2 regions of the Pseudonocardia yunnanensis genome follow, and region 1 is predicted to be linked to the other one. Evidence: predicted binding sites of a transcription regulator. Region 1 holds the regulator's gene; the other holds the start of a gene.

Evidence for each region. The regulator HspR, encoded in region 1, represses chaperone genes until heat shock. The targets are predictions, from matches to a motif close to ANNTTGAGTNNNNNNNACTCAANNT.
Region 2: the regulator HspR is predicted to act here: its motif matches at 10,707-10,731, upstream of lon (endopeptidase La).

What each region holds. Positions count from the first base shown of each region.
Region 1 covers NZ_BAAAUS010000006.1:279,094-294,840, reverse strand. Annotated here, with positions in the region: gene ABD743_RS07615 (ATP-binding protein) at 1-1,422, shown strand, start outside; gene ABD743_RS07610 (hypothetical protein) at 1,422-3,341, shown strand; gene ABD743_RS07605 (hypothetical protein) at 3,331-3,951, shown strand; gene ABD743_RS07600 (C40 family peptidase) at 3,968-4,960, shown strand; gene ABD743_RS07595 (hypothetical protein) at 4,998-5,426, shown strand; gene dnaK (molecular chaperone DnaK) at 5,594-7,453, shown strand; gene grpE (nucleotide exchange factor GrpE) at 7,450-8,124, shown strand; gene ABD743_RS07580 (DnaJ C-terminal domain-containing protein) at 8,144-9,349, shown strand; gene ABD743_RS07575 (heat shock protein transcriptional repressor HspR) at 9,346-9,804, shown strand; gene ABD743_RS07570 (globin domain-containing protein) at 9,882-11,054, opposite strand; gene ABD743_RS07565 (tetratricopeptide repeat protein) at 11,286-12,308, opposite strand; gene ABD743_RS07560 (AAA family ATPase) at 12,305-13,573, opposite strand; gene clpB (ATP-dependent chaperone ClpB) at 13,699-15,747, shown strand, end outside.
Region 2 covers NZ_BAAAUS010000023.1:226,587-242,333, forward strand. Annotated here, with positions in the region: gene ABD743_RS20855 (hypothetical protein) at 365-601, shown strand; tRNA gene ABD743_RS20860 (tRNA-Glu) at 748-820, shown strand; tRNA gene ABD743_RS20865 (tRNA-Asp) at 858-931, shown strand; tRNA gene ABD743_RS20870 (tRNA-Phe) at 959-1,032, shown strand; gene ABD743_RS20875 (sensor domain-containing diguanylate cyclase) at 1,318-2,667, shown strand; gene mftR (mycofactocin system transcriptional regulator) at 2,770-3,390, shown strand; gene ABD743_RS20885 (acyl-CoA desaturase) at 3,412-4,341, opposite strand; gene ABD743_RS20890 (cold-shock protein) at 4,641-4,844, shown strand; gene ABD743_RS20895 (NAD-dependent epimerase/dehydratase family protein) at 4,927-5,835, opposite strand; gene ABD743_RS20900 (bifunctional DNA primase/polymerase) at 6,111-6,629, shown strand; gene ABD743_RS20905 (DUF445 domain-containing protein) at 6,998-8,212, shown strand; gene ABD743_RS20910 (helix-turn-helix domain-containing protein) at 8,539-8,889, shown strand; gene ABD743_RS20915 (hypothetical protein) at 8,911-9,666, shown strand; gene ABD743_RS20920 (DUF2516 family protein) at 9,779-10,081, shown strand; gene ABD743_RS20925 (YbaK/EbsC family protein) at 10,078-10,629, shown strand; gene lon (endopeptidase La) at 10,803-13,112, shown strand; gene purU (formyltetrahydrofolate deformylase) at 13,189-14,082, opposite strand; gene ABD743_RS20940 (MFS transporter) at 14,227-15,423, shown strand; gene ABD743_RS20945 (DUF2505 domain-containing protein) at 15,392-15,747, opposite strand, start outside.

The sequences.
Region 1 (15,747 bases):
CGGCTACCCGAGCTCGCCCCGTTCTCCCGGCACATCAACCTGCTCCGCGCCGACCCCGGCATTCTCAACCCGTACCGGGTGGTCGCCGAACCACGCGCCGACCACTTCGCCGACGAGGAGGACCCCGAGCGGGCGTGGCGCCGTGAGCGCTCCCTCGCCGCGGCCACGAGGCGACGGCTCGTCCTGGACGTGCTCACAGGGCTGCTGCCCTACGACGTGGCGCGGATTCCACACACCCGCATCGTGCTGCTCCGCGCGGTGCGGGAGGTCGGTGGCGCCACCGACCGGCACCCGGGCCAGGTGATCGACACGCTGCGCAGGCACGCGCGCGAGGGCGAGGAGCACGCCGGGGTGGTGGCCGACTTCCTGGAGGAGCGCCGCGAGCTTCCCCAGGCGGCGCTGCTGTTCCCCGACACCTCCCGCGACGACCCGTGGCAGGCCGAGCGGGACTACCGCCTCACCGTCCTCACCATGCAGGGGATGACGCTGCCCCGGCCGGGCAGTCCACGGGAGGAGTGGACCGACGGTGAGTCCCTCGCCGTCGAGCTGCTCAACCTGGCGTCCTGGCTCACCCAGCGCACGATCTACGACGCCGACCGCAACCTCCGCAAGGGAGTGGCGCTCGACGAGACCCACTTCCTGTCCCAGGTGCCCACGGGCAAGGTGCTCATCGACCGGCTCGCCCGCGACTCCCGGAAGTTCAACGTCCGCGCGTTGTTCGCCTCCCAGCTCGCCGGCGACCTTCTGCGGGTGTCCGGGTTCGCCTCGCTCGTCAACGCCGTGTTCGTCGGGCGTACCGACGACGAGGAGGCACAGGGCGAGGCATTGCGCCTGCTGAAGGTGCCCACGGGCGTGGGGTACGAGCAGATGCTCGGCACGCTGTCGCCCCGGCCCCGCCACGACGACCGGCCCGACGACACGCCGCGCCAGTTCATCTTCGCCGACGGGCACGGTGGCGTGGAGAAGATCCGGATCGACCTCGAGGCACCGCACCTCGAACACGTCCGTGAGGCTCTCGACACCAACCCCGACGCCAGCAGGGTGAACACCCGAGCCGTGTCGGGCCGCACCGCCGCCGCGGTCCGCGCTCCCGACGAGCCCGCTCCCCGCGGCCCCGCCGTGCCGTCCCACATGCTCCGCTCCGCTCCCGGGCGCGAACGTGACCACGTGATGCTCGGCGACGACCTCGATGACGAGTTCGCCGACATCGACGATCCTGACGACCTGCTCACGGTGAACCGGCCGGACACCGGCTCCACTCGTGGTGCGGTCAACGAACTCCTCGACGACGAGGAACTCGATCTTCTCGGCGACGCCGACAGCGGCGGCGACGACCGACGCCCCACCGACGACAACGGCGGCGGACATTCCGCGAGCCAGGGCCAGGAGCGTGTCCGGGCGGTCGGGGAGGCCCGTCGGTGATGCCCGGGGGGCCTCCACCGGTCGCAGCCTGGCTGCCGGTGGCGCTGGTGCTGGGCGCAGCCGTTCTGGTCGACCTTCGACGCCGGCGCCGTCGCAGGCGTGGTGACGTCCGGCCGCGTCGCCGGGTGGCCCTCGGGATCGTCGTCGGTCTCGTCGCGGGCTCGGTGCTGATCGGGTCGCCTGCCTTCGCGCAGTCGCTGGACTGCAAGGAGTCGCCCGAGCCGGACCGCCCTGGCACCGGACTGGTCGGTTCGCTCGATCCGCCGACCTACGGGGTGGGTGAGCCCGGCAGCGTCTACGACGAGGTCGGGTACGCCGGCCTCGTCTGGCACAACTACGACCTCGGCTGCGCAGGCGCGGTCGTCAACCCGGCCACCAGCACCGACACCTGGCTGGGCAACCAGACCTTCAACGTCGCGAAGTTCCTCGTCGCCGGGGTCAACTGGGCCCACTATCTGATCGCCGACGGCGGAGAGGTGCTCGCCCCGCTCGACCAGCTGATCAGCGATGGCACCCGTGCGATGTACCAAGCCGTGTTCACCACGTTCATCGGCCCGGTGCTGCTGATCCTCGCGGTGCTGCTGCTCGTGCTCGCGCTGCGCGGGGACCTCGCAAGGCAGACGCAGCGCGCCGGGTTCGCGGCGCTCGCCCTCCTCATCGGCTCGGCGGCGTACCTCGCTCCGGTCGACTGGGCGAAGGCGGCCGACCCCCTGCTGCTCAACGGGGTCACCGACATGCAGCAGGGCTTCCTCGGCCAGGTCGGGCTCGGCGATCGGGACACCCTGCCGACCGTGCTGGTCGACCAGGTGATCTACCAGAACTGGCTGCGCGGCGAGTTCGGCTCCCCCGAGGTGCCGCAGGCGAAGGAGCTGGGGCGCGACCTGCTGCGCGCGCAGACGTTCACGAAGCCCGAGGTCGCCGAAGGCCGCGACACGGTGCAGCTCGCCGAGCAGAAGAAGGCCGACTTCGCCGCGCTCGCAGGTCGCATGGGCGACCGGTACTCCTATTTCCAGGGCACGTCCGGGAGCCGCATCGGGGCCGGGCTCCTGGCGGTGGTGCAGGCGCTGTGCATCGCGCTGTTCCAGCTGCTGTCCAAGGTGCTCGTGCTGGTCGCGATGCTGTTGCTGCGGCTTCTGGTGATGACCGCGCCCGCGGTCGCCGTGGTGGCCGTGCTCAAGCCCGACATCCTCCCGGCGGTGCTGCGCGTCGCAGGCGCGGCGATCGTCAACACCCTGGTCGTGGGGGCGCTGGCCGGGCTCCACGCGCTGCTGGTGGTGTCGCTGTTCCGTCCCGGCAGCGGCGTCGATCTCTGGCTCGGGCTGCTCGTCACGGGCGTGGTCACGGTGGTCCTCTGGGCCGTGGCCCGGCCGTTCCGGCGGCTCGTGTCGATGGTGTCGCTCACCCGCGACCAGTTCGGCGGGATCGTGCCGGGGGCGGGCTCCGGGCCGATGTCCCGGGTCTGGCTGCGCATGCGCGGCGGCCCCACCGAGGACCGGCAGTCCCGGTGGTGGAACGAGCGACGCGATGCGGCGTCGGCCTACCCGTATCCCGACGGCGGGCGGCCGGAGGCCGAGCCGGGCATCCGGATCCCCACCCAGCAGGGCGCCCGGCCGGCGCGCAGGCGAGCGGAGTCCGACGCGCCGCCTGCTCCCCTGCTCGTTCCGGCGGCCCGTCGCCCGGCACTCCCCGCCGGGCCCAGCGGTGCGCGCGCCGGTGGGTCGAGGCCGAGCTGGGCCGATCCCGGTGAGGTCGACGACCGCGTGATCTACCGCCGCCCGGACTCCGTGCCGCTGCGCCCGGGCGGAGCGCGTCCGGTGCAGGCCGAACTGGTCGACGGCGTCCCGGTGTACCGCATCTACCGGCCGCGTTCGGCGCCGGCGGCCTACAGCCCGAGCGGCGGGACCAGCCGTGCCGATTAGGTCGCCGCGCGGACGGGCTGCTGCCTACCGCGGGATCTGGCAGTGGCCACTTCAGTCCCCGGCCCGGCTCGTGATCACGGTGATCGTGGTCGTCGCGGTGGCAGGCGGGGTCAGCTTCGGTGTCACCTCGCTGGCCGGCCGCTCGCCCGAGCGAGGCCTGCTCACCGGCCCGGAGTCCCCTTCGAACCCGGCTTCCTCGGCGCCACGGCTCCCGGGATCGCCTGCCGTCCCGCTGACGCCGGCCCCGACGGCGCTACCGCCCGTGCCGGAACTCGAGCCGAAGAACCTGCCGCTGTCGCAAGCCCCGGCGGCCGCCCTCTCGGTGGCGGCCCGCTGGTCCGCCGCGTGGGTGCGGCCACCGGCCGGCACCACCGCCGACGAGTGGCTCGACGGGCTGCGGTCCACCACGACCGACGAGTACCTCGGGGTGCTCAGCGGCGTCGACCCCGGCAACATCCCGGCCACCCGGGTCACGGGGGAGCCGCGCGCGGTGCGGGTCTCCCCGCGTTCGGTGCAGGTCGAGGTGCCCACGGACGCGCTCACGCTGCTCGTCCTCGTGGTCGACACCGACACCGAGGGCTGGCGGGTCGCCGGCTACGACCGGACCTGAGGGCCGTGGACCGGCGATGAACCTGCTCCGGCCGCTGCGGCTCCTCATCCCGTTCGTCGCGATTGCGGCCGCACTGGGGTTGTTCCTCGGAGTCGGGTTCGTCCTGTTCAGCACGGGGAGCGGGGCCGGCCGCTCGCAGTCGTACGGGCCCTGTGACGCCGGGCTCGCCGGGGGCAGCTCCGGAATCCGGGCGAGCAACCTGAGCGACGAGCAGCGGCGCAACGCCGCGATCATCATCCAGACCGCCCGGAACATGGGTGCCCCGCCGCGGGCCTGGCTCGTCGCGCTCGCCACGGCGATGCAGGAGTCCACCCTGCGCAACATCAACTACGGCGACCGGGACTCGCTCGGACTCTTCCAGCAGCGGCCCTCGCAGGGGTGGGGAGCGCCGAGCCAGATCACCGACCCCGTCTACAGCACCACGATCTTCATCCAGCGCCTCCTCGCCGTGCCCGGATGGGCCGACATGCCGGTGACGGTGGCGGCGCAGATCGTGCAGCGCTCGGCCTTCCCCGACGCGTACGCCAAGTGGGAGGGCCTGGCCTCCGATCTCGTCCAGCAGCTTGCTGACGTGAGCGATCCGGCCGGGTGCGGGCAGACGGCGATGCTCCCCCAGGGAGCTGCCGGGGCGGCGATCGCCTTCGCCCTCGACGAGGTCGGGAAGCCCTACGTGTGGGGCGCCACCGGGCCGAACACGTACGACTGCTCCGGCCTGATGTTGCGCGCCTTCCAGTCGGCCGGGATCAACCTCCCGAGGGTGTCGCGTCAGCAGTTCTACGCGGGCGGCCACGTCCCCGTCTCGCAGGCACAGCCGGGGGATCTGCTCTTCTACGCCACCGATCCGTCCGATCCGTCCACCATCCACCACGTGATGCTGTACATGGGCAACGGACAGATGGTGGAGGCGCCGTACACCGGGCAATCAGTGCGGGTGCAGCCCGTGCCGTGGAACTATTCGGAGCTCGTGCCGCTGGCAACTCGCCCGGGTACATCACCGAACCGCGCTTAGGGTCCTGACCGGCGTCCGCGTAAGAGCAGGAGTAGCAATGCCACCCGAACCCTCCGTCCCGGCATCCACGACCCCGCTGCAGGATTACCTCGATCGGCCTGCCCGTGGCGCCAACGACGACTACCTGGTGGTGCCGCGTTCGCTCGCCCAGTCGATGCCGTTGCGGTGGCAGCAGGTGTTCGTGGGGCTGCTCGCCGACCTGCACGACGCCTACGGGGACCTGCCATGGCCCGACTACCTCGTCGTGGCGAGCCGCTGGGAGCTGCTGGTCGACCTGGACGAGGAGCAGCTCGCGGCCGCGGGCTACGTGGCCGACCTCGGCCCGGACGGGGAGCTGGAGTACCGCGACAGCGCAGACCAGGTGGTGCCCGACCCGGAGAACCACCGCGTGCTCGCACCGGTCACCGATCCGCTGCCCCCGGCCTCCGCAGGCCGGATCGAACCGCGCCCTGCCGAGGCCCTGTAGGAGCTGCCGGTCGCCTCCGCGCGACGGAGCGGGAACACCCGCGCCGGGAACCGCGTTGGACGGAACGAGCAAGTTGAGCGGGACCGACTCAAGGGCGCATCGCAGGCCCGGTCGGTACCGTGGAAGACTTGAGCGAACCGAACTCAAGCTACTCGGAGGCAATCACCATGGCTCGTGCGGTCGGCATCGACCTCGGGACCACCAACTCCGTCGTCGCCGTCCTCGAAGGTGGCGAGCCGACGGTCATCGCCAACTCGGAGGGCGCCCGGACCACTCCGTCCGTGGTCGCTTTCGCCCGCAACGGCGAGGTGCTCGTCGGGCAGTCGGCGAAGAACCAGGCCGTGACGAACGTCGACCGGACGATCCGGTCGGTCAAGCGTCACATCGGCACCAACTGGACCACGCCGGACATCGACGGCAAGAAGTACTCCGCGCAGGAGATCAGCGCGCGCGTGCTGCAGAAGCTCAAGCGCGACGCCGAGTCGTACCTGGGCGAGACGATCACCGACGCGGTCATCACCGTCCCCGCCTACTTCGAGGACGCCCAGCGCCAGGCCACCAAGGAGGCCGGCCAGATCGCGGGCCTCAACGTCCTGCGGATCGTCAACGAGCCCACCGCTGCCGCTCTGGCATATGGGCTCGACAAGGGCGAGAAGGAGCAGACCATCCTGGTCTTCGACCTCGGTGGCGGCACGTTCGACGTCTCGCTGCTGGAGATCGGCGAGGGCGTCGTCGAGGTGAAGGCCACCAACGGCGACAACCACCTCGGTGGTGACGACTGGGACGAGCGGATCATCACCTGGCTCGTCGACAAGTTCAAGAACAGCCAGGGCATCGACCTGACCAAGGACAAGATGGCGATGCAGCGGCTGCGTGAGGCCGCTGAGAAGGCCAAGATCGAGCTGTCGAGCCAGTCGACGGCCACGATCAACCTGCCCTACATCACGGTCGACGCCGACAAGAACCCGCTGTTCCTCGACGAGACGCTGTCGCGGGCCGAGTTCCAGCGCATCACCTCCGACCTGCTCGACCGCACCCGTGCGCCGTTCAACCAGGTCGTGAAGGACGCCGGCATCTCCGTCGGCGACATCGACCACGTCGTGCTCGTGGGTGGTTCCACCCGCATGCCGGCCGTCACCGAGCTGGTGAAGGAGCTCACCGGCGGCAAGGAGCCCAACAAGGGCGTCAACCCGGACGAGGTCGTCGCCGTCGGCGCCGCCCTGCAGGCCGGTGTGCTGCGCGGTGAGGTCAAGGACGTCCTGCTGCTCGACGTCACCCCGCTGTCCCTGGGCATCGAGACCAAGGGTGGCGTGATGACCAAGCTCATCGAGCGCAACACCACGATCCCCACCAAGCGGTCGGAGATCTTCACGACGGCCGACGACAACCAGCCGTCCGTGCAGATCCAGGTGTTCCAGGGCGAGCGCGAGATCGCGTCCTACAACAAGAAGCTCGGCATGTTCGAGCTGACCGGCCTGCCGCCGGCCCCGCGTGGCGTGCCGCAGATCGAGGTCTCCTTCGACATCGACGCCAACGGCATCGTCAACGTGTCCGCGAAGGACCTGGGCACCGGCAAGAGCCAGGCCATGACGATCACCGGCGGGTCCGCCCTGGGCAAGGACGAGATCGACCGGATGATGCGTGAGGCCGAGCAGCACGCCGAGGAGGACAAGAAGCGCCGCGAGGAGGCCGAGGTCCGCAACCAGGCCGAGTCGCTCGTCTACCAGACGGAGAAGTTCGTCAAGGAGAACGAGGAGAAGCTCCCGAGCGACGTCAAGGACAGCGTCAACGCTGCTCTCGGTGAGGCGCAGGCCGCGCTGAAGGGCACCGACACCGACGCGATCAAGTCGTCGATGGAGAAGCTCGCCACCGAGTCCCAGAAGATGGGTGCCGCGCTGTATCAGCAGCCGGGTGCCGAGGGTGCCGCCACTCCGGGCGCCGACGGCGGCCAGGCCCAGGGCAGCAGCAGCGCCGACGACGACGTCGTGGACGCCGAGATCGTCGACGAGGACAAGGACAAGAAGTGACCGAACGCGACCACCGCAACGAGCGCAGCGAGAACGGCGCAGAGGGCGAGCGGGTCGTGGTCCGGAACCGGCGCCGGATCGACCCGGTGACCGGTGAGGTGCGCGTCCCGGCCGAGGAGTCGGCCGGGACCGCCCCGGAGGCACCGGCACCGGACACCGCGGCCGACGCCCTCGCGGCTGCGGAGCTCGCCGCCCAGGTCGCCGAGCGCACCGCCGACCTGCAGCGGGTCAGCGCGGAGTACGCCAACTACCGGCGGCGTGTCGACCGCGATCGCGAGAGCGTGCTCGTCGGCGCGCGCGTGCAGTTCGTCTCCGAACTGCTCACCGTGCTCGACGACCTGGACCGCGCCGAAGCGCACGGCGATCTCACCGGCCCGTTCAAGGCCGTTGCCGACAAGCTCGTCGCCGTCGTGCAGAAGCTCGGGCTGGAGCCGTTCGGGCTGGAGGGTGATCCCTTCGACCCGTCGATCCACGAGGCCGTGCAGCACGAGGGCGGTGGGTCCGGCGGACCGACCGTCACGGTGGTCTCGGCGGTTCTCCGCCCCGGCTACCGCATCGCCGACCGCGTACTGCGGCCCGCGATGGTGGCGGTCACCGACCGCCCGGACGACGGCACCACCCAGCCTCCGCTGACCACCACAACTGAACCCGGCCCCGCTGAGGGGCTCTGAAAGACGCGAAGGAGGCGGAGTGACCCAGCGCGACTGGATCGAGAAGGACTTCTACCGCGAGCTGGGCGTCACCTCCGGCGCGTCCGCGGACGACATCAAGAAGGCGTACCGGAAGCTTGCGCGTGAGCTCCACCCGGATGCCAATCCCGGTGACGCCAACGCCGAGGCGCGGTTCAAGACCGTGTCCGAGGCGTACGGGGTGCTGTCCGACGAGAAGAAGCGCCGTGAGTACGACGAGACGCGTGCGCTCTTCGCCGGTGGCGGCGGCTACGGAGCCGGCGGGGGCTTCCCCGGCGGCGGCTTCGGTGGCGGCGCGGCCGGCCAGGGCTTCGATCTGAACGACCTGTTCGGCCGGGCCGGTGCCGGGTCCGCCGGCGCAGGCGGGGCCGGCGGGCTCGGCGACATCCTCGGTGGGATCTTCGGAAACCGCGCCGGGGCCGGCACCACCACGGGCCCTCGGGCGCAGCGTGGTGCCGACGTCGAGAGCGAGCTGCGTATCGACTTCAACGACGCCGTCCGCGGTGCGGAGGTGCAGCTGCGGCTGTCGTCGCCGGGCCGGTGTGAACGGTGCGGTGGCACCGGTGCAAGGCCGGGCAGCACGCCACGGCAGTGCCCCACCTGTGGTGGCGTCGGCCTGGTCAGCCGTAGCCAGGGCGCGTTCGCGTTCTCCGAGCCGTGCCGCGACTGCCGTGGCACTGGTCGGATCATCGACGACCCGTGCCCCGAGTGCGGGGGCGACGGTGTCAGCACCCGCACCCGCCTGCTCACCGTCCGGGTTCCGGCCGGTGTGGCCGACGGGCAGCAGATCCGGCTCAAGGGGCAGGGCGAACCGGGCCGGGGTGGTGCACCTGCCGGTGACCTGTACGTGAAGGTGCACGTCACGCCCCACCGGCTCTTCGGGCGGTCGGAGCGCAACTCCGATGACCTGACGCTGACGGTGCCGGTCACCTACCCCGAGGTGGCGCTCGGCAGCACGCTGACCGTGCCCACGCTCGGCTCCACCGTGTCGCTCAGGATTCCCCCGGGCACCTCGAGCGGGCGCACGTTCCGGGTGCGCGGGCGCGGTGTGAAACGCAAGAGCGGAAAGACCGGTGACCTGCTCGTCACGGTCGAGGTGGCCGTGCCGAAATCGCTCGACGACGGTGCCACCGAGGCGTTGCAGGCCTACGCCGAGGCCACCAAGTCGTTCGACCCGCGCGCCGATCTGCTCGGGAGCGGGTCGTGAGCACCACCCCCGGCGGCCCGGCGCTACCCCCGGGCGCCAACCCGGACAGCCCCATCTTCGTCATCTCGGTGGCGGCGGAGCTGGCCGGGCTGCACGCCCAGACGCTGCGCAGCTACGACCGGCTGGGGCTCGTGAGCCCCGGCCGGTCGGCGGGCGGCGGGCGGCGCTACTCGGTTCGTGACATCGCTCTGCTCCGCGAGGTTCAGCGGCTCTCCCAGGAGGAGGGCGTGAACCTCGCGGGCATCAAGCGGATCATCGAGCTGGAGCAGCTCGTCGACGATCTGCGCTCCCGTCTGGACGAGCTGACACATGAGCTGATGGCCGCCCACGCCGCGGCGGAGCAGGCAGCAGCGAGCGTGCATGCCTCGTACCGACGGGACCTGGTGCCGGTGGACCGCCGCCAGGCCTTGGTGGTGTGGCGGCCGAAACCGCGCCGCGAAGAGAAGCAGAGCTGACCGCACATACCTCTTGACCACCGCACAGACGTCCTGACGTGTGCGCGGTGGCCAAGACGTGTGCGTGGTGGGCCGGATCAGTCCATCGTGAACGGGTCGTACCGGATGCGGTCCAGGGGTGTGCCCGCCACCAGCATCCGGGACACCGTGGCGCGGATCATGGCCGGTGACCCACAGACCAGCACGTCGTGGTCGGCCCACGCTCCGTAGCGCGTGACGACGTCGGCCAGGGTGCCCCGCTCGGCGCCCGAGCCGCCCTCGTCCTTCTCGACGACGGGGATCACGTCGAGCCAGGTGTTGCTGAAGGAGAGCCGTCGCAGGCTGGGGAAGTCGTACAGGTCGTCCCACGTGCGGCCGCCCACGAACACCTGCGTGCGAGGCTGCTCAGGGCGCGTGGACAGGTCCTCGAGCAGGGACTTGATCGGAGCCATGCCGGTGCCGCCCGTGACCATCAGGAGGTCACGTCCGGTGCCGGCTTCGACGTGCATGCGACCCATCGGCGGCCCGATCCGCCAGGTGTCGCCTATCCGGGAGTGGGCGACGATCGCCCGGCTCACCCATCCGCCGTCGACGGCGCGGACGTGGAACTCGAGGGTGCCGTCGGTCCTCGGAGCGTTGGCCGGGGACAGGTAGCGCCACAGGCGTGGCCGTTGGGGCGTCTCCACGCTCAGGTACTGGCCCGCCCGGTACGGGATCGGCTCGCTGGTCTGCAGCGTGATCACGGCGAGGTCCCAGCCGACGCGTCGGTGGTCGACCACCCGCCCGAGCCAGGACGCCGGGCCTCGCTCGGCCTGTGCGGCACTGATCATGGCGTTCGCGACGATTCCGTAGGCCTCGGACCAGGCCTTCTGGACCTCCGGCGTCCAGGCAGCGCCGGCGTGGTGGCTGATGGTGCCGAGCAGCGATGCCCCCACTGCGTCGTAGTGCTGGGCGAGCACCCCGAACTTGCGGTGGTCACGTCCGAGCTGCTCGAGGAAGGGCGTGAGGTCGTCGGGCTGGTCGACCATCTGGACGACGTGCACGAGCGCCCGCAGCAGGCGGCTGCGCTGCACCTCCATGTTGACCGGGAAAAGGTCGCGGGTCTGCGGCGCGATCTGGAACAGCGTGGCGTAGAAGTACCGCCCGAGGTCGTCCATGTGCGGCTCGACCAGCGCGAAGCTGGACCGGATGAGCTCGACCATTCCGGACTGCTCGCTGCGGGGCGCACCGACGCTGGGGAGGTCGGCAGCGAGCAACTGTTCAGCGGTCATGGATGGCCGACTCTTCCTGCTCGATGATCGGGGGGCGAGGGAGGGGGGTCCCTGGCCGAGGCAGCCTAACGCTCCGACAGCGCCTTGGAGACCCTCCGTGCCTGGACCAGATCGTGTGGTGGCCGAAATGCCTCGTCCCCACCGCCGACCGTTCGGCGCACGGTCATTCGGGCCGTGCCACCCGGACGTGCAATGACGCCGAGCGGGCGGGTCCGCCGGTGGTGGCCGGGATCAGCCGTTGCGCAACCGGCGCACCGTTCTCACGACGATCGCCAGGCCGCCCAGCAGACCCAGCACCAGCCACACCAGCGCAGCGAACACCCCGACCCCGGTGATCAGGACCACGGCGAGAAGCAACACGCAGGCAGCGACGGCCGCGTACGTGAGGCGCAGCGGTCCGTCCCCCTGCAGTGCTGCCCGGACCACGGGCCGGGTCTGCTTGGGGAGGTCCCGGACGGTCCACCACGTCAGTCCGCCCGCGATCGCCAAGGTGACGGCCGCGGCGATGCGGCCCGACCACGTCGAGTCGAGGGGATCCTCGCCGCCGGCGGCGATGACCGCCACGGTGGCCAGCCCGAGCAGCATCCGCAGCCTCCAGGACAACTGCCAGAGCACCGCCGTGATGGTCCGCATGACCTTGGGCATCCCGGGCGCGAGCATGCCGGCGTCGATGAGCCCGCGCAGAGCCTGCGCGGGGCGGTGCCGACTGGCGTCGAGTACGGCCAGGTCGTGCCTGGCCACGGCGTGCTGCGGATCGAGCCGGAGCACCTCCTCGTACGCCTGGCGGGCCGTCTCCCGGTCACCGAGGTCGCTGGTGACATCGGCGAGCAGGAAATGCGATGCCGGGGAGTTCGGAGCGAGCTGCACGACCCGCTGGGCCGCCTGTGCCGCCTCGGGCAGCCGCCCGGCCTGCTTCAACACCTCGGCGTACATCGTGGCGCCCGGGGTCTCCTCCGGGGCGAGTGTCACCGCCCGGTACGCGGCCTCGATGGCCTCCTCGTGCCTGCCGAGTCCGGAGAGGAGCGCGGCCCGCACCACGTGGGGCCGATCGAACTCCGGAGCGGCGGCCGCCGCTGCTTCGGCCGCGGCCAGCCCGTCGACGAGCCGCCCGGACTCGTACAGCACGGCCGCCAGCCCCAGGAGCAGCCCGGGATCGTTCGGGGAGGCGGCGAGTGCCTCGCGCGCGGCCCGCTCGGCGTCGTCGAACCGGCCGAGGAGGCGCAGCTGTTCCACGCGGTCGAACGCGGTCGTCACAGCTTCTTGTGCTTTCGTAGGTAGGCCGAGAGGTCGTCGTAGTCGCCGTCGGAGTTGGAGAACGCGACGACGTTGCGGGCCGTGGCGAACCACGCTCCGGTGCTCGGCCGGACCTCCTTCACGGCCGCCTCCAGATCCTTCGTGGTCAGCGCGTGCAGCCGGCCGATCTGCATGGATAGGGCGAGGGCCCGCTCGGCTGCCGTGGTGCAGACGTGCGCGACGTCGGCCCCGGAGAAGTGCTCGGTGAGCCGGACGATCCGGTCGAGGTCGACCTCGGCCACAGGGCGGTCGCGCAGGTGGTAGCGCAGGATCGCGGCGCGTGCAGGCGCGTCCGGCGGCAGGACGAGCACCATGCGGTCGAACCGGCCGGGGCGGCGCAGGGCGCTGTCGATGTCCCACGGGTGGTTGGTCGCACCGAGGGTGAAGACGCCGTCGTTGTTCCCGCCCAGGGAGTCCATCTCGCTCAGCATCTGGTTGACCGTGTTGCGCATGCTGCTGGCGTGGCTGAGTTGCGAGCGCTTCTGGCCGAGGGCGTCGAGCTCGTCGAAGAACAGCACGCAAGGAGCGCGGCGCCGGGCCTCGGCGAAGATCCGGGCCATGTTGCGCTCGCTCTGACCGGTGTACATCTCGAGGACGTCGGAGATGCCGACGGTGAAGAAGTTCGCCCCGAGCTCGCCGGCGACAGCACGGGCGATGAAGGTCTTTCCGCAGCCGGGAGGCCCGTACAGGAGGAGGCCGCCCGTGAGGGTCTTGCCGAAGGCCTTCGCGAGCTCCGGGTTGCGCATGGGTCCGAGGAAGGCGAGCTCCAGGCGCTGCTTGACGTCCTCCATGCCGCCCACGTCGGCCAGCCGGATGCCGGGTTGCTCGATATCCTCGACGACCGGTGACGACTCGCCGTGGGCGAGCACCGGCTCCGGGGTGCCGGCGACCTCCTCCTCGGCGTGCGTCCAGTCGTAGCCCTGCAGCCGGTGCTGCCCCGTTCTGTCGGGGGCCGGTGGCGCCACGGGGGCCGGTTCGGCAGGCGGGGGCGCGGCGGCGACGTCCGGGGTGGGGGGCGCTGTGATCCCGCTGGTCAGTCGTTGCAGGAGGCCCATCGCGTCGGTGTTGGACGCGTCGCGGGCCAGTACCTGGATGCAGTGCTGCAGAGCTTCGGCGCTCCGGCCTCTTTCGGACAGCAGCCCGGCCACATGCAGCCGGAGCGGAACGTCGTCAGGGGCGGAGGTCACCGCAGTGAGCAAGCTGGTCAGGAGCACATCGTCAGACATCGGCCGGAAGTATCGCCGAGGCAGGGGTCCGGCTTTGCCTTGAGCGGAACAGACTCAACTTTCCTTACGTTCTTCCAAGCGACGGGCACGATGGTGCCCAGGCGACGATGCAGGAGGTACAGGGGATGGACTCTTTCAACCCCACCACCAAGGCGCAGCAGGCCATCTCGGCCGCCGTGCAGGCTGCTGCGCTCGCCGGCAACCCCGATGTCGGCCCGACGCACCTGTTGGGAGCTCTGCTCGCCCAGGGTGACGGGATCGCGGTGCCGCTGCTCACGGCGGTGGGTGCTGATCCGGCGGCCGTGCGGGGTGAGCTCGCGCAGCTCGGCAACCGCCTGCCCTCGGCGGCAGGTGCCACGGTGAGCGCCCCGCAGCTGTCCCGCGATGCCATCGCGGCGATCACCGCTGCTCAGCAACTAGCCACGGAGATGGGCGACGAGTACGTCTCCACCGAGCACCTTCTGTTCGGGCTGGCGTCTGCGCCTAGCCAGGTCTCCGACCTGCTGCGCCGTCACGGAGCCACGCCGGAGGCGCTGCGCGAGGCGTTCAGCAAGGTCCGCGGCAGCTCGCGGGTGACGAGCCCCGACCCCGAGGGCACCTACCAGGCCCTGGAGAAGTACGGCGTCGACCTCACCGAGCGGGCCCGCAAGGGCGAGCTGGATCCGGTGATCGGGCGCGACACCGAGATCCGCCGCGTCGTGCAGGTGCTGTCGCGGCGCACCAAGAACAACCCGGTGCTCATCGGTGAGCCCGGCGTCGGCAAGACGGCGATCGTCGAGGGGCTCGCCCAGCGGATCGTGGCGGGCGACGTCCCCGAGTCGCTGCGCGGCAAGCGTGTCGTGGCGCTCGACCTCGGGTCGATGGTCGCCGGCGCGAAGTACCGCGGTGAGTTCGAGGAGCGGCTGAAGGCCGTCCTGAAGGAGATCACCGACTCCGCGGGCCAGGTCATCACGTTCATCGACGAGCTCCACACGATCGTCGGCGCGGGTGCCACCGGCGAGGGCGCGATGGATGCCGGCAACATGATCAAGCCGATGCTGGCCCGTGGTGAGCTGCGGATGGTCGGCGCCACCACGCTCGACGAGTACCGGCAGCGCATCGAGAAGGACCCCGCGCTGGAGCGCCGCTTCCAGCAGGTGCTGGTGGGCGAGCCCAGTGTGGAGGACACCATCGGCATCCTGCGCGGGCTCAAGGAGCGCTACGAGGTGCACCACGGCGTGCGGATCACCGACGCCGCGCTGGTGGCCGCGGCCACGCTGTCCGACCGGTACATCACCGCCCGGTTCCTCCCCGACAAGGCGATCGACCTCGTCGACGAGGCTGCATCGCGGTTGCGCATGGAGATCGACTCCCGTCCCGTGGAGATCGACACGGTCGAGCGCGCCGTGCGTCGGCTGGAGATCGAGGAGATGGCGCTGGAGAAGGAGTCCGACGCCCCGTCCGTCGAGCGGCTGGCTGCGCTGCGTGCCGAGCTCGCCGAGCAGCGCGAGAAGCTGTCCGCGCTCACCGCGCGCTGGCAGAACGAGCGCGGCGCCATCGAGTCGGTGCGTGAGCTCAAGGAGCAGCTCGAGGCCCTGCGCGGGGAGTCGGAGCGCGCCGAGCGCGACGGCGATCTCGGCAAGGCGGCTGAGCTGCGCTACGGGAAGATCCCGGGCCTGGAGAAGCAGCTCGCCGAGGCCACGGCCGTCACCGCGCCCGACGCCGACGTGATGCTCAAGGAGGAGGTCGGCCCGGACGACGTCGCCGACGTCGTCTCCGCCTGGACCGGTATCCCCGCGGGACGCATGCTCGAGGGCGAGACGGCCAAGCTGCTGCGCATGGAGGACGAGCTCGGCAAGCGGGTGGTCGGCCAAGCCGAGGCCGTGCGTGCTGTGTCCGACGCCGTGCGCCGGGCGCGGGCGGGGATCGCCGACGAGAACCGGCCCACCGGATCGTTCCTGTTCCTCGGCCCCACCGGCGTGGGCAAGACCGAGCTGGCGAAGGCGCTCGCCGAGTTCTTGTTCGACGACGAGCGGGCGATGGTCCGCATCGACATGAGCGAGTACTCGGAGAAGCACAGCGTCGCCCGGCTCGTCGGTGCCCCGCCCGGCTACGTGGGCTACGACCAGGGTGGCCAGCTCACCGAGGCCGTGCGGCGCCGTCCGTACACGGTGGTGCTGTTCGACGAGGTCGAG
Region 2 (15,747 bases), on a different contig from region 1:
AGGGCCTCCTCGGATGTGGGTCGAATGGTTGCAGAACCGGCATCCGGTCCCCGTCCGGCCCACGCCGCTCACGATTCCGGTGGTGACAATACGGCCAGGGGTAAGGAAGCGTCGCGACTCTCGCCACTCTCCCGTGTTCGCTCCGTCACTGCCGAGTCCGATCTTCCTCCGCTAAGAGGGGGTGCGTGGCGGAAGGGCGGTAGGTAACGTGCCGGTCACGGCCACGGGGGTGGCTACGGGGCGTTCCGGCTCGGGGTGGGGTACCCGCGCCGGGAAAGGCGACCGAGGTCTGCGGACGGCGCTGTCCGCGGTTGCGCGCCCCCGATCGGTCGAGGCCTGGTGGCGACCGCACGGGGAGGCGTCGATGAGTGGTATCGGAAGTGCACGGCGGGAGATCGGTGAGGAACGGATGGCGCCAGGGGGCGCCATCCCGAGTCAGCGCACGGCTGCGGACGCCTATCGCGTCTCCGACGACCAGCTCCACCGCGCGAGGCTGGTCGTCGCGCGCAACTCCGCCGACTCCGACGACCTCCGGCAGTTGCTCGACATGCTCGGGTTGATCTCGGCCAACCCCGACCAGCCACCGCCCGTCACCCGCTGATGGCCCGCCGGCTCGGCCGTGACCTGCGGTCGAGCCGGTCCGGCTCGGTAGGTACCCCCGGGTGTCGGGCCCCTCAGGCCCTGTCATATGCTTATGCGGCTCCCAACGGACAGCCGTTGCGGGCGGGGACTGCCCTGGTGGTCCAAGCCCCCATCGTCTAGCGGCCTAGGACTCCGCCCTTTCAAGGCGGCAGCGCGGGTTCGAATCCCGTTGGGGGTACGTTTCACCGGCACGACCGTACGATGCAGTACAGCAAGGCCCAGTGGCGCAGTTGGTTAGCGCGTCGCCCTGTCACGGCGAAGGTCGCGGGTTCGAGTCCCGTCTGGGTCGCTCCACCTTCCGGCACACCGCCGGTTCGGCCAGGTAGCTCAGTTGGTACGAGCGACCGCCTGAAAAGCGGTAGGTCGGCGGTTCGACCCCGCCCCTGGCCACAACTTCTGCAGCGCTCGGCATCACGAGCTTTCCTGCTCCGTGGCGGTACGCCAGGTATCCTGGCCTGGCCATGTCGCGTTCGGCCTGCGGGAAAGGCTGGAAGCGCGGCCCCCTGGATGTATGTGCGGCGTGTGCCGCTGCCCGCCTCGCTGCGGCAGCTCACCGCTCGGCGGGTGGATCAGTCCGCCCGAGCCGCTGACGTAGGGTTGTCATCCGGCTACCATCCGTCGGGGGATGGGGGGCATGCGAACGTGACGACAGCCCGCTCGAAAGGGTTCTCGGGAATGCGACTGCCACGGCGCGGCCCTGCGGGCCTCACCCGTTGGGGCGTGTGGTCGCTACCCGCACCGGTACTCACCGTGATCCTGCTCGTCGAGCTGGTGGCTGTCGGCACACTCGCCGTGAGCCTGCGCCACGGCATCGGCCATCTACCGCACTCGTGGGCGCCCATCCTGGCCGTGCTGATCGCGGCCGGCATCGTCAGCACCGAGGCCTCGCTGGGCGTCGAGCGTGTCAGACGCCAGTCCGACGAGGGGCCGCACATCGACCTGAGCTCGGTCTGGACGTTCGCGGCTGCCGCGCTGCTTCCGGCGCCGATGGCCGTGGCCGTGGCGCTCGTGCTCTGCCTGCACATCTACGCGCGCGTGTGGCGCCGCTCGGGTGTGCCACCTCACCGGGCCCTGTTCAGCACGGCCACCGTCGTGCTCGCCGTGCAGGCCGCCGCGGCCGTGATGGCTCTGAGCGAGCCCGCTGTTCTCTTCCGCACTCTCTGGGGCCTGCTGACGGTGCTGCTCGCCCTGGTGGTGTACGCAGCGGTCAACATGACCCTGGTGGTCGCGGTGATCGTGTTGTGCGGCCCGAACCGCCGCTTCTCCACGTTCGTGCAGACGCTCTGTCACGGTGACGACGCCGTTCTGGAGTTCGCCACGCTCTCCATGGGGGCGCTCGCCGCGTGCGCGATGGCGTCCTTCGGACCTGGGTACGCGGTACTGGTGCTTCCCCCGCTGATCGTGCTCCACCGCACCGTCCTCGTGCGCCAGCTCGAGGAGGCCGCCAGCACCGACGGCAAGACGGGGCTGCTCAACGCCGCCGCGTGGCACGACCAGGCCAGCCGGGCGCTGCGCCGCATCGAGCGCTCGGGCGGGCACGCCACCGTGCTCGTGCTGGACCTCGACCACTTCAAGCACGTCAACGACCGGTACGGACACCTCGTGGGCGACCAGGTGCTGGCCACCGTCGCGGCGGCGGTGCGCAGCGAGGTGCGCGACGACGACATCGTCGGGCGTTTCGGGGGCGAGGAGTTCGTCGTCCTCCTGCCCGGTCTCGACGGTGAGGACGGTCACCCCGGGGCGGAGGCGGTGGCGGAGCGCATCCGCCGGAGGATCAGGGCGCTGCGGGTCGACGTCGCCGACCCGGTGGGGCAGGCGGTGATCGACCACCTCAGCGTCTCCATCGGGGGCGCGATGATGCCGGTCGACGGCAATGAGCTGGGACGGCTGCTCGAGGTGGCCGATGCCGCGATGTACTGCGCGAAGCACGCCGGTCGCAACACCGTGCGGATGGGGCTCTCCGCCGTGCCGAGCGCACCGGGAGGGGCTCGCGCCGCGAGGCCCTCGCCGTATCGCCGCGCCTGACAACCGGGGTTTGCGGCGGCGCGGCCCGGTGTCCATCAGCCCGCCGTGGGACGATCAGGCGGTTTGTGGCCGCCAGTGCTCGCGCCCGCCGAGGAATTCGACATGTCCGCACGCCCGATCGATGACACGGCTCCGGCCCGCAGAGCCGGCCGCCGTCCCGTCACCACGCGGTCCGAGATCGAACACATTGCTCTGGAGCTGTTCAGCGAACGCGGCTTCGACACCACCACCGTGGACGACATCGCCAATGCGGCGGGCATCGGACGGCGCACCGTCTTCCGCTACTACCGCTCGAAGAACGACATTCCATGGGGTGCGTTCGACGAGGAGCTCGACCGGATGCGCCGGACCTTCGCCGCGCTTCCCGCGGACCTGCCGATAATGGCGGGAGTCCGGCGCGCTGTCCTCGACTTCAACGAGGTTCATCCGCAGGAGCAACCGTGGCATCGGCGGCGGTTGCGACTGATCCTCGACACACCTGCGCTCCAGGCCCATTCGACATTGCGCTACGCGAAATGGCGTCGGGTGGTGGCGGAGTACGCCGCGTCACGACTCGGCCTGTCGCCCGACGATCTCGTGCCACAGACGATCGGGCACGCCAGTCTGGGCGTGGCGCTGGCCGCTTACGAGCGCTGGCTCACGGAGGGCGGCGACCTGCACGAGCTGCTCGACGTGGTCTTCCGCGCGCTGGAGAGCGGCCTGGTGCCGGAGCCGGCCCGATAGCGGCGCCGGCTCCGGGTGAGCTCACCGCGAGAGCCGCTCCAGCCTGCGAGCCGTGGGCCAGCGCACGGAGTGGGCCCAGCCGAGCTTCTCGAAGATCCGGATGACGCCGGCGGAGATGTCCACCTGTCCACGCTTCACCCCGTGCCGCGCGCAGGTCGGGTCGGCGTGGTGCAGGTTGTGCCACGACTCGCCGAAGGAGAGCACGGCGAGCCACCACACGTTCCCGGAGCGGTCGCGTGCGGCGAACGGGCGGTCGCCCACCATGTGGCAGATCGAGTTGATGGACCAGGTGACGTGGTGCAGCACCGCCACCCGGACGAGGCCGGCCCAGAAGAAAGCGGTCAAGGCGCCCCACCACGACCAGCTGACCAGACCGCCGATGAGGGCGGGCAGGCCGAGGCTCGCCAGCGTCAGCAGGATGAAGCACCTGTCGACCGCCGCGATGTCACGGTCGGCCAGCAGGTCGGGCGCGAAGCGGCGTGCGTTGGTGCGGTCGCGGCCCAGCAGCCAGCCCATGTGGGCGTGCCAGAAGCCGCGGACCAGGGCCGCCGGACCGGTGCCGAACAGCCAGGGCGAGTGAGGGTCGCCGTCCTTGTCGGAGAAGGCGTGGTGGCGCCGATGGTCGGCCACCCAGCCGACGACGCTGCCCTGGAACGCGATGCTCCCCGCCACGGCGAGAGCGACCCGCAACGGCCGCTTCGCCTTGAACGAGCCGTGCGTGAAGTAGCGATGGAAGCCGACAGTGACGCCCAGCCCGCTCAGGACGTAGAAGGCCACGGCGAGGCCGACGTCGAGCCAGCTGAGTCCCCACCCCCAGGCCAGCGGTACCGCGGCGGCCACCGCCAGCAGCGGTATCACCATGAACGCGATGACGAGGGCCTGCTCGGTGTCGGACTTGCGGCCCTCGATGAGGGCGGCGGCCGGCGGGCGTTCCTGCAGGACAGGGGGCATGTGGATCCTTCGCTTCGTCGCAGGGAGCTGAACAAAGGTCACGGTACGGCAACGGGCGGCTTTCGCTTTGGCCATGCGAACCAACCATCGGTCGAATCGAGTTACACGGGCTCACAGGCCCCCGTGATAGGTTCTGCCGCGGTTGCAGTCGTGTCTTCCTCGATCGTTGTGAAGCGTCCGTGGAGAGTGACGGTGGGCTTCACAGGCGATGCAGAGGTTCCAAGCGTTCGTCGGTGTTCCCGTGCAGCCCCCGGTCGGCACAGTGCCGGCAGGGTCCGCTTCACGTATGGAGAACAGGTATGCCGCAGGGCACCGTCAAGTGGTTCAACGCCGAGAAGGGCTTCGGCTTCATCGCGACCGACGACAACGGCCCGGACGTCTTCGTCCACTACTCGGCCATTCAGTCGGACGGCTTCCGCACCCTGGAGGAGAACCAGCGCGTCTCGTTCGAGGCGAGCCAGGGCGCCAAGGGCCCGCAGGCCGACACGGTCCGCCCCATCTGAGAGAGCTTCTCTCGGATCGCAGCTTCGATGCCGGCGCCCTTCATGGGCGCCGGCATCGGCGTCTCGGCGCCAGGCCGACCGGTCAGCTGCCCCCGGCCCATGCCGCCGTGCGGGCCACACCCTCGTCCACGCCGACCGGTGAGAAGCCCAGCGCCCGCGCGCCCGCGTCGTTCACCCGCACCGGCGGCAGGTGCCCGTAGACCTCGGAGCGGCGGGCGTAGGTGTCGGCGTCCTCCCCGAGCGATGAGCCCGGTGGCAGCGTGCGCACCCGCACGCCACCCACGTGGTCGGCGAAGGTGTGCAGAACGCGGCCGAACGTGGCGACCTCGCCGCTCAGCACGTACCGCCGGCCCGGCTCCCCACGCTCCAGCGCGAGCAGGTGCCCGGCTGCCGCGTCCTCTGCGAGGACCCATCCCACGGCGGCGTCCACCACGGCCGGCGCCTCACCACGCGCGGCCGCGATGAACAGACCGTTGTAGGACAACGGCCCCCGTGGGCTCGGGCCGTAGATACTCACCGGGTTGACGATGACCGCGCCCATACCGCCTGCGGCGGCCGTCAGCACAAGCTCCTCGGCAGCGGCCTTGCTCACGGAGTACGGATCGGTGAGGGCGTGCGCCCCCGTCGGGGACTCGGCCACCAGCCCCGAGGAGTCGATCACCGCCGCACTGCTGCTGGTGTAGACGAAGCGCGCCACCCCCGCATCCGCCGCCGCGGCCAGCACCGAGCGCGTGCCCTCGACGTTGGCCCTGCGGGTCGCCTCGGCCGAGCTCTCCACGGAGCCCGCGAGGTGGAGCACCGCGTGGCAGCCGTGCACGGCCCGGCGCACCGCATCGGTGTCGGCCAGATCGCCCACCACGACGTTCACGCCCTCAGGCAGCAGCTCAGCCGCCTTCGCCCGGTCTCGCGCGAGTACACGGACGTCGTGCCCCTCCCGCACGGCCAGCTCGACCAGCGCGCTCCCCAGATAGCCCGTCCCACCGGTGATCATCAGCACCGGAGCATCGTTTCAGCCGCTGGCCGACGATAACCGGCGACAAGTGACATACCTCCACACGGAGCAGCCGTCGATCCTCCGACGCCTACCGGTCGCCCGCCGTTCACGGAGGCCGAACGGACTACGCGCGGAGGCGCCCCCGCTCGTCTCGGAGTCGGGCTCGGTCGCCGCTATGAGCTCTGAAACGCGTGTCGGAACCGTCATGCTCAGTGTTGAGCCTCACAGAGACATGCCAACAGGGCGTGCTCGCGAAACATCGGAGGTCAAGGATGCCGGGCTGGGACAGCTACCGCGCGGTGTACGGCGCGGAGCTGCGCGCGGCGGCGCTGGAGTTCGTCGACCACGGGTGGCCCGTGGTGGAGGAGTCAGCCACGTCGCTCCTATTGATCACCGGCTCGGCCCTCGATGTCCTCGAGGTACCGGCGGCCTGTGGGCGCCAGGTCTGCGCACAGCTGCGCGCCGCAGGAGCGGTCGTGCCGGTCGCGGCCACGCCCACCGGGTCGTGGTGGTTCCCGGTCGCTACCGGGGGCGCGCTCACGGAGGAGCTGAGGGAGACCGCTGGCGTCGCCCTTCACACCGACGGTGCCCCGGTGCTGGCTCCGCCGTCCCAGGTGCCCGACGGCTGGGTGCACTGGCGGGTCGCGCCCGCGCTCACCGGCTACCGGGTGCCGTCGCCAGACCTGATCGTGCATGCCGCCGCCGACGCCGTTCGGTGGCGGGCCGACCGTGAGTTGCACCCGGGCGCCCAGCGGCCCGCCGGTGCGATGGCGGTCGGACTGCGGTTCTGACGGACCGCGCAGCCGGCACCCGGCTCACCTCCCGCTGACGCAGCTCGTCGCGCTGCGCCGGGAGGATCCGGACTCGCCGGTGGTGTGGCGCCCGAGGGCTACTCCCAGGGGGGAGATCCCTTGCTGTGCGGCCGCACCACGAACGTGGCCGGGGTCGGTGGAACACCATCGACCCCGGCCAGACCCAGTTCCGGACAACGGGACTGCGGTCGGGCAGGCAGTATGGGTTCGTGCAGATCTCGGAGAGCCCCGGATCGGAAGCGCCGGAGGCGAAGCGCCCCGCGGGCTCGTTCCCGCGACCTGTCGTCGAGGTCGGCCTGGGTTTCGGCCGGATCGACGCCGCCACCCGCGTGCGTGACCTGCGGCGGATGAAGCGCTTCGCCACTGGGCTGCTGCTGCTCGCCACGGTCATCTTCCTGGTGTCCCGTTGGTGGGAGGTCAACGACGGCCCGGCGTGGATCGGGTACATCCGCGCCACGGCCGAGGCGGGGATGGTGGGCGCGCTGGCCGACTGGTTCGCCGTCACCGCGCTCTTCCGGCGCCCGCTCGGGCTGCCGATCCCGCACACCGCGATCATCCCGACGAAAAAGGACATGATCGGCGACAGCCTCGGCGACTTCGTCGGGGAGAACTTCCTGGCCGAGGACGTGGTGCGCGACAAGCTCGCCCGCGTCCAGGTGTCGCAGCGGGTGGGGGCGTGGATCGGCCAGGAGGCCAACGCCTCCCGCATCACCGCCGAGCTCGCCACGGCCGCCCGCGGCGTCGTCACCGTGCTGCGCGACGAGGACGTGCAGGAGGTGATCGAGCAGATCCTCGTGCCGAAGCTCCTGGAGCGCCCGATCGGGCCGCCGCTCGGCACGGTGCTGGAGGGCGTGCTGGCCGACGGGTCGCACCTGCGCCTGGTCGACCTGGTGTGCGACCGCGCATACGACTGGGTCACGGCCAACCACGACATGGTCCTGCGGGTCGTGCACGAGAGGGCGCCGTCGTGGTCGCCCAGGTTCGTCGACGACCTCATCGCCGACCGGGTCTACCTCGAGGTGCAGAACTTCGCGTGGAACGTGAAGACCGACCCCGAGCACCCGCTGCGCAAGGCGGTCGACCGGTTCCTCGTCGAGTTCGCCACCGACCTGCAGCGCGACCCGGAGACCATCGAGCGCGCTGAGCGGATCAAGTTCCAGATCGTCGGGCACCCGGACGTGCAGAAGTTCATCGGCCAGGCCTGGAGCACCGTCAAGGGCATGATCCTCGACGCCGCCGCCGACCCGTCGAGCGCGCTGCGCAACCGGGTACGCGACGGGTTCATCGCACTCGGCACCCGCCTCAGCAACGACACGGAGCTCCGCGACAAGGTCGACGGCTGGCTGGCCGACGCGGCCGGCTACGTCGTACGGCACTACCGGGCGGAGATCACCACGCTGATCACCGACACCGTCGAGCGCTGGGACGCGGAGGAGACCTCACGCAAGGTGGAGCTGCAGGTGGGACGTGACCTGCAGTTCATCCGCATCAACGGCACGGTCGTCGGCGCGCTCGCCGGGCTCGTCATCTACACGGTCGGTCAGCTGGCGTTCGGCTCGTAGCGCCGGTGGCTCTCCGCGACTGTGCGACAGCGCACGGTGGCCTCCCGTCTCGCCGGTGCAGTCTTTAGCAAGCACACCTAACTCGACCCGTGGCGAGTCCTTGCTGCTCGAACCGGTGACGAAGGCCACGCATCGTGCAAGCTCTGTGCTTGCAACAGCTAGCGTTCGTGGGTAAAGTCGGCGGCGCGAACGGGAGGTGATCGGACGTGCCAGTACCGAGGGCCCCGAAACAGGACGGGCCCGGGGAGCGCGTCGGACACGCGGTCGAGCATGTCGGCCAGGTCGTCGAACAGGCGGGCCAGGCCGTCGGCCAGGCCGTCGACGACATCGGCGGCTACATCCGCAGCCAGCGGGAGAGTGCGCAGGTGTCGCTGCGCCAGCTGGCTCGCACTGCCGGCGTCAGCAATCCCTATCTCAGTCAGATCGAGCGGGGGCTGCGCAAGCCGTCGGCCGAGATCCTGCAGCAGATCGCGAAGGGGCTGCGTATCTCCGCGGAGGCCCTGTACGTGAAGGCCGGGATTCTCGACGAAAGGCCGGCGAGCGACGTCACCGACGCCGTGCTCGCTGATCCGACCCTGACGGAGCGCCAGAAGCAGGTGCTCCTCGAGATCTACCAGTCCTTCCGGCAGGAGGGTGGCAAGCACGTCGCCCCCGGCCACACCACCGAATCATCCTGACGAGGAGTGATCATCATGCCCGTGTCACTACCTACCGCCGCGGACGTCCGCAAGGCCCGTGAGCAGGCCGCCAAGAACGCCGCCGAGCGTGCCGAGGTCGCCCGCACCCCGTTGTTCGCCGTCCTGGGCGCAGGGGAGATCGCCGTCTCCGCCGTGTCCAAGGCCGCCGAGATCGCCCGTGCCCGCGCCGCCGTGGCCCGCACGCGTGCCTCGGCCCAGGCCGAGGACGTGCAGCACCGCGTCGCCGAGCTGCCGCAGCGCCTGTCATCCGAGGAGCTGCGCAAGACCGTGGCGGAGCTGCGCGCGCAGGCCGAGCAGGCCTACGCCGGCTTCGCGGAGCGCGGTGAGAAGACCTGGGGACGTATCCGCAAGCAGCCCCAGGTGGAGCAGGCACTCGCGACGTTCGGCTCCTACACGGAGAAGCTCGACGCGCGTGTCGACGGCCTGGTCGACGACGCCCACGATGCCGCCACCAAGGCCCTGGCCACGGTGACCACCCAGACCCGGTCCACCGGCGAGCGGGTGGCCCGTGCCAGCAAGCTCATCGGCGGGCGCACCGCCGACAAGGTCGCCGACGTGAGTGGTGACGCGTCGAAGGCCGTGGCCAAGGCCGGTGCCGAGACGGCCGGCGCGATCAACGAGGCCGGCGACGAGCTGGCCCACGACGCCCGCAGTGCCACCCGCAGGGCCGCCAACCGCACGGCCCCCAAGGATGCCACTCGCCGCCCGGCCACCCGCCGGACCGGCACGACGAACGGCACGGGTCCGAAGAGCTGACCTGGCCTGCCGCGTGCGCACCCGGTCATTCGACACAGCGCCCCTGAGGATCTCCTGCTCCTCAGGGGCGCTGTGTCGTGGTCGTCCAGGGTAGGCTGCCCGTGTGAGCCTGCTGTACGACCTCGATGACTGGGTGCTGTGGGCGCTGTGGCTGCTGGCCATCCCCGTGGGTGCCTATGCCTTCATTCACGCCCTGATGCAGCGTGCCGACGCGTTCACCGCGGCCGACAAGCTCACGAAGCCGGCCTGGCTCGGCATCACCGGTGCCAGTGTGCTGGTGCTGGTCGTGTTCCAGGGAGGTCCGCGCAGTAGCGGCACCCTGTTCTGGTTGGCGGCTCTGGTAGCCGTGCTCGTCTACATCGTCGACGTCAAGCCCGCGGTGGTGGGCGTGCAGGGCGGCGGTAATCGCTGGTGAGTGACTGGTCCGTCCTCGGCTCGCTGGAGGCGGTCCCCGCGCTCGACCGTCCCGATCTGTTGGGTGAGCCCGTCGCTCACGCCCTCAAGCTGCTAGATCCTGCCGACGCTGCGCTGGTCGGCGTCGCGGAGATCGACCCGGGGCTGGCCGACACAGCGGCGTTCTGCGAGGCCTACGGCTCCCCGCTCGACGGCTCGGCCAACTGCGTGGTCGTGGCCGGTCGGCGCGGCGAGGAGACCCGCTACGCGGCCTGCCTGGTGCTCGCCACCACTCGTGCCGACGTCAACGGGCTGGTCCGCAAGCGGCTGAACGCGCGCAAGGCCTCCTTCGCGCCGATGGACGACGCCGTCGCGCGCAGCGGCATGGAGTACGGCGGGATCACCCCGATCGGCCTGCCCGAAGACTGGCCGGTGCTCGTCGACGCTGCGGTGGCGGCAGCACCCGCCGTCGTGATCGGGAGCGGCGTGCGGCACTCGAAGCTCGCCCTGCCCGGGGAGTTGGCGGCTCGGCTGCGCGGCGCGGAAGTGGTCGACGGCCTGGGCCGGTAGGCCCGGCTCCACGACCAGGCCTTCCGTCGGAAGAGCTCTGGCCACGGTTTCCGTTCATCAGGTGTGGACCGTCAACAGAGTAGAGCCGGAGCGGCTCAAGCTTCCTGTGTTCGCTGCTGGCGGACTTACTTGAGAGCTGGAATTCGTTCAACGGTGTAAGCGTTGACTGGGGCATGACAGAGACGCTGAAGCTGCCGGTGCTTCCGCTCGCCGACTCGGTGGTGCTGCCCGGCATGGTGGTTCCTGTCCGGCTCGACGAGCCGGATGTGCAGGCAGCGGTCGATGCAGCGAACAGCGTCGATCGCAAGGTCCTGATCGTTCCGCGCCTCGACGGCAAGTACGCCGCAGTGGGCACGATCGCCGTCCTCGAGCAGGTCGGCAGGCTCCCCAGTGGAGAGCGCGCGGCCGTGGTGCGCGGTGAGGGCCGCGCGCAGATCGGGTCCGGTGTCACCGGCCCCGGTGCCGCCCTGTGGGTGGAGGCGACTCCCATCCCCGACCCGCCCGTCACGGGCAAGGCGACCGAGCTCGCCAAGGAGTACAAGGCCCTCGTCATCGGGATCCTGCAGCAGCGGGGTGCCTGGCAGGTCATCGACTCGGTGCAGCAGATCACCGACCCCGGCCAGCTCGCCGACACGGCAGGCTGGGCGTCCTACCTCGACCTGGACCACAAGTCCCAGCTGCTCGCCGAGACCGATCCGGTCAAGCGGCTGGAACTGCTGATCGAGTGGACGCGCGAGCACGTCGCCGAGCAGGAGGTCTCCGAGAAGATCGCCAACGACGTCCGCGAGGGCATGGAGAAGACCCAGCGCGAGTTCCTGCTGCGCCAGCAGCTGGCCGCGATCCGCAAGGAGCTGGGTGAGGACGAGCCCGAGGGCGCCGACGACTACCGCACACGGGTCGAGAACGCCGACCTGCCGGAGCACGTGCGCAAGGCCGCGCTCACCGAGGTGGGCAAGCTGGAGCGTGCGTCGGACCAGAGCCCGGAATCGGGCTGGATCCGTACCTGGCTGGACACCGTCCTCGACATCCCGTGGACGACGACCACCGAGGACACCGACGACCTCGTGGCCGCCAGGGCGATCCTCGACGCCGACCACGCGGGCCTCGACGACGTCAAGGAGCGGCTGATCGAGTTCCTGGCCGTCCGGGCTCGGCGCAACCGCCGTGGCCTCGACAAGGTCGGCGGACGTGGGTCGGGTGCCGTTCTGTCGCTGGTCGGCCCGCCCGGCGTCGGTAAGACGTCGCTGGGTGAGTCGGTCGCGCGGGCCCTGGGCCGCAAGTTCGTCCGCGTCGCCCTGGGTGGTGTGCGGGACGAGGCCGAGATCCGCGGGCACCGGCGCACCTACGTCGGCGCGCTGCCCGGCCGGATCGTGCGGGCCATCCGCGAGGCGGGCTCGATGAACCCGGTCGTGCTGCTCGACGAGATCGACAAGGTCGGCAGCGACTTCCGGGGTGACCCGACCGCGGCGCTGCTCGAGGTGCTCGACCCTGCGCAGAACCACACGTTCCGCGACCACTACCTCGAGGTCGACCTCGACCTGTCGGACGTGCTGTTCCTCGCCACGGCCAACGTGTACGAGGCCATCCCCGGCCCGCTGGCCGACCGGATGGAGATCGTGACGCTCGACGGCTACACCGAGGCGGAGAAGGTCGCCATCGCGCGCGACCACCTGCTGCCGCGGCAGGTCGAGAAGGCGGGCCTGGAGCCGTCCGACGTCGAGTTCTCCGAGGTCGCACTCGGCATGATCGCCGCCGAGTACACGCGCGAGGCGGGTGTGCGGCAGCTGGAGCGTGGCCTGGCGAAGGTCCTGCGGAAGGTCGCCGTGCAGGTCGACTCGTCGGACGTCGAGCGTCCGGTGCACATCGACGCCGACGCTCTGGTGGGCTACCTGGGGCGGCCGAAGTTCACGCCGGAGACGGCGGAGCGGACGTCCGTGCCTGGTGTCGCCACCGGGCTCGCGGTCACCGGCGCCGGCGGGGACGTGCTGTTCATCGAGGCCACCTCGATGGAGGGCGAGCCTGGTCTGACCCTGACCGGCCAGCTGGGTGACGTCATGAAGGAGTCGGTGTCGATCGCGCTGAGCTACCTGCGCTCCCGCGGCCTGGCCGGCGACCTGGCGTCGCGCAAGCTGCACGTCCACGTGCCGGCGGGCGCCGTGCCGAAGGACGGGCCGAGCGCCGGCATCACGATGACCACGGCTCTCGCGTCGCTCGCCAGCGGGCGACCGGTGAAGTCGAACGTCGGGATGACGGGTGAGGTCACGCTGCAGGGCAAGGTCCTCCCGATCGGTGGGGTCAAGCAGAAGCTGTTGGCCGCGCACCGGGCCGGGCTGACCGACGTGATCATCCCGAAGCGCAACGAGCCCGACCTCGACGATCTGCCGGAGTCGGTGCGCGGTGAGCTGCGGGTGCACCCGGTGGCCGACGTCGCCGACGTCCTGAAGCTGGCTCTCGAGCCGGTTCAGGTGGCTACCGCCGCCTGATTTCCCTACCCGCGACGAACGGCACTCTCGTCCGAAAGGATCGGACGGGAGTGCCGTTCGTACGTTCAGGGCGTCGTCAGCGGAACACCACCGTCTTGTTGCCGTGCACCAGCACCCGGTCCTCCAGGTGCCACCGCAGGCCGCGGGCCAGTACGAGCCGCTCGATGTCGCGGCCGCGGCGCACCATGTCGCTCGCGGTGTCGCTGTGGTCCACCCGGATCACGTCCTGCTCGATGATCGGTCCGGCGTCCAGGTCGGGTGTGACGTAGTGGCACGTGGCGCCGATCAGCTTCACCCCGCGCGCGTATGCCTGGTGGTAGGGCCGGGCGCCGACGAACGAGGGCAGGAAGCTGTGGTGGATGTTCAGAGCCCGCCCGGCCCACGCCCGGCAGACCTGGGCCGGAAGGATCTGCATGAAGCGGGCGAGCACGATCGCGTCGGGGTCGTAGCCCTCGACGAGCCCGCTCAGCTCGTCGAACGCCTTCTCCTTCTCCACCGCGTACCGCACGTTGCCCGGCGGCGGGAACTCGACGTGGTGGAACGGCACACCGTGCGCGCGCACGATGTCGCCGAGCTCGTCGTGGTTGCCGATCACGGCGTCGAGCTGCACCGGGAGCTCACCGGCCGCGACGCGGCCCAGCAGGTCGTGCAGGCAGTGCGGTTCCTTGGTCACCAGGAGCACGGCGCGCTTGGGCACCGCGGTGTCGGTGACCGTCCAGTCGGTCTGCCCGCCGAGCTCCGCGGCGACCTGGGCGAAGCGGTCCCGCAGCTCGTCGACCCCGTAGGGGAGCGAGTCGGCGCGCACGACCTGGCGGGTGAAGAACCATCCGGTGTCCGGGTCGGAGTGGTACCCCGCCTCCGTGATCCAGCCGCCGGCGTCCGCGAGGAAGCCTGCGATCCTCGCCACGATGCCGGTGGTGTCGGGACAGCTCAGGGTGATCACATAGCGCTGGTCGGCGGTCGCATCCACAAGGGGATCGTGCCTTGTGGCCGACGCGGTGTGGCAGACGGCATGCCCTAGACGGCGCAGCCGCAGCGCATCCTGTTCCCCGTGACTTCACGGGCAAACGGCACCGATGACAGAGCCCACACCCGGCGTCGCGCAGTAGCCGCAATGACGTTCGCGACCGGTGTCATCGTCGCCAACAACTACTACGCCCAACCGCTCGAAGACGCACTCGCCGAGGCTTTCCACGCCACCTCGTCGCAGGTCGGCGTGGTTCTCACCCTCATCCAGCTGGGCTACGCGTTCGGGCTCGCCACCATCGTGCCCCTGGGCGACCTGCTGGAACGCCGCAAGCTCGTCGTCACGATGCTGTCGATGACCGTGGCGGGCATGCTGGTCGTCGCCGTCGCCCCGTCGCTGAGCGTCCTCGGCGCGGCCGCGACGCTCGTCGGGCTCACGACGGTGGCCGCGCAGGTGCTCGTCCCCTTCGCCGCGCACCTCGCCCCTGAGGGCCAGCAGGGCAAGACGATCAGCACGGTGATGAGCGGGTTGCTGATCGGCGTGCTGGTCTCGCGGGTCGTGGCGGGGCTGGTGTCGCAAGCGCTCGGCTGGCGTGCGGTGTTCGTGCTCGGTGCCGTGCTCACAGCGGTGGCGGTCGTCCTGCTCTGGCGCACGCTGCCGGTGCTGCCACCCACCACGAAGATGCACTACTTCGCACTGCTGCGCTCGGTCGTCACCCTGCTGCGCGAGGAGCCGGTGCTGCGCTGGCGGGTGGTCTACAGCGCGACGAGCTACGCGGCGTTCAGCGCCCTCTGGACCAGCATCGGCTTCATGCTGGCCGCACCCCCGCACGACTTCGACCAGGGCGTCATCGGGCTCTTCGCCCTGTTTGGCGTGGCAGGGGCGGCGGCCGCTCGGTTCGCAGGCCGGTTGGCCGACCGTGGCTGGGCGCACCACGCGGTGGGCGGGTTCCTGCTCGTCTCGACGCTGGCCTGGCTGCTGATCGGCCAGGGCGCCGGTCCAGGGGCCGGCGCGGTGGTGGCGCTCGCGATCGGGCTGCTGCTGTTCGACCTCGGCGTGCAGGGCGTGCACGTCAGCAACCAGGCGATCGTCTACGCGCTGCGCCCCGAAGCGCGCAGCCGGCTCAACTCGGCCTACATGACGCTCTACTTCCTCGGCGGCGCGGTGGGAAGCGGCTTGTCGGCGGCGGCCTATGCGAGCAACGGCTGGCTCGGGGTGTCGGTGCTCGGCGGGGTGCTGCCGGCGGTCGGGCTCGCGTTCTGGCTGGTGGACACCGCAATGCGGCGTCGAGCCCGGGAGCGTGCCGGGGTGGTCAGTGTCGCTGCTCCAGCCACTCGCGCGTGAACTGTGTCTCCAGGTCGAACAGCTCTCCGATCCGCCCGACCACGACGTCCTCGATCCGGCCGCCGATCAGGGGGACCTTGACGCTGATGTCGAGGCGCAGGAGGAGCTCGCTGCCCGGGTTGGCGTCGTGCAGCTGCATGCCACCTGCGGCTGAGGCGGGCGTGTTGTGGATCGTCACCGCCACCGTGGCGTCGTAACGGCCCGGGCCCTGCTTCTTCCAGCTCTCGGCGCGCTCGATGGTGATGTTTCCCGGCAGCACCGTGCGGATCGCGGCCGGCATGTCCTGCGAGTCGAGCCCGTGCCGCAGGCGGTAGCGCACGCCGT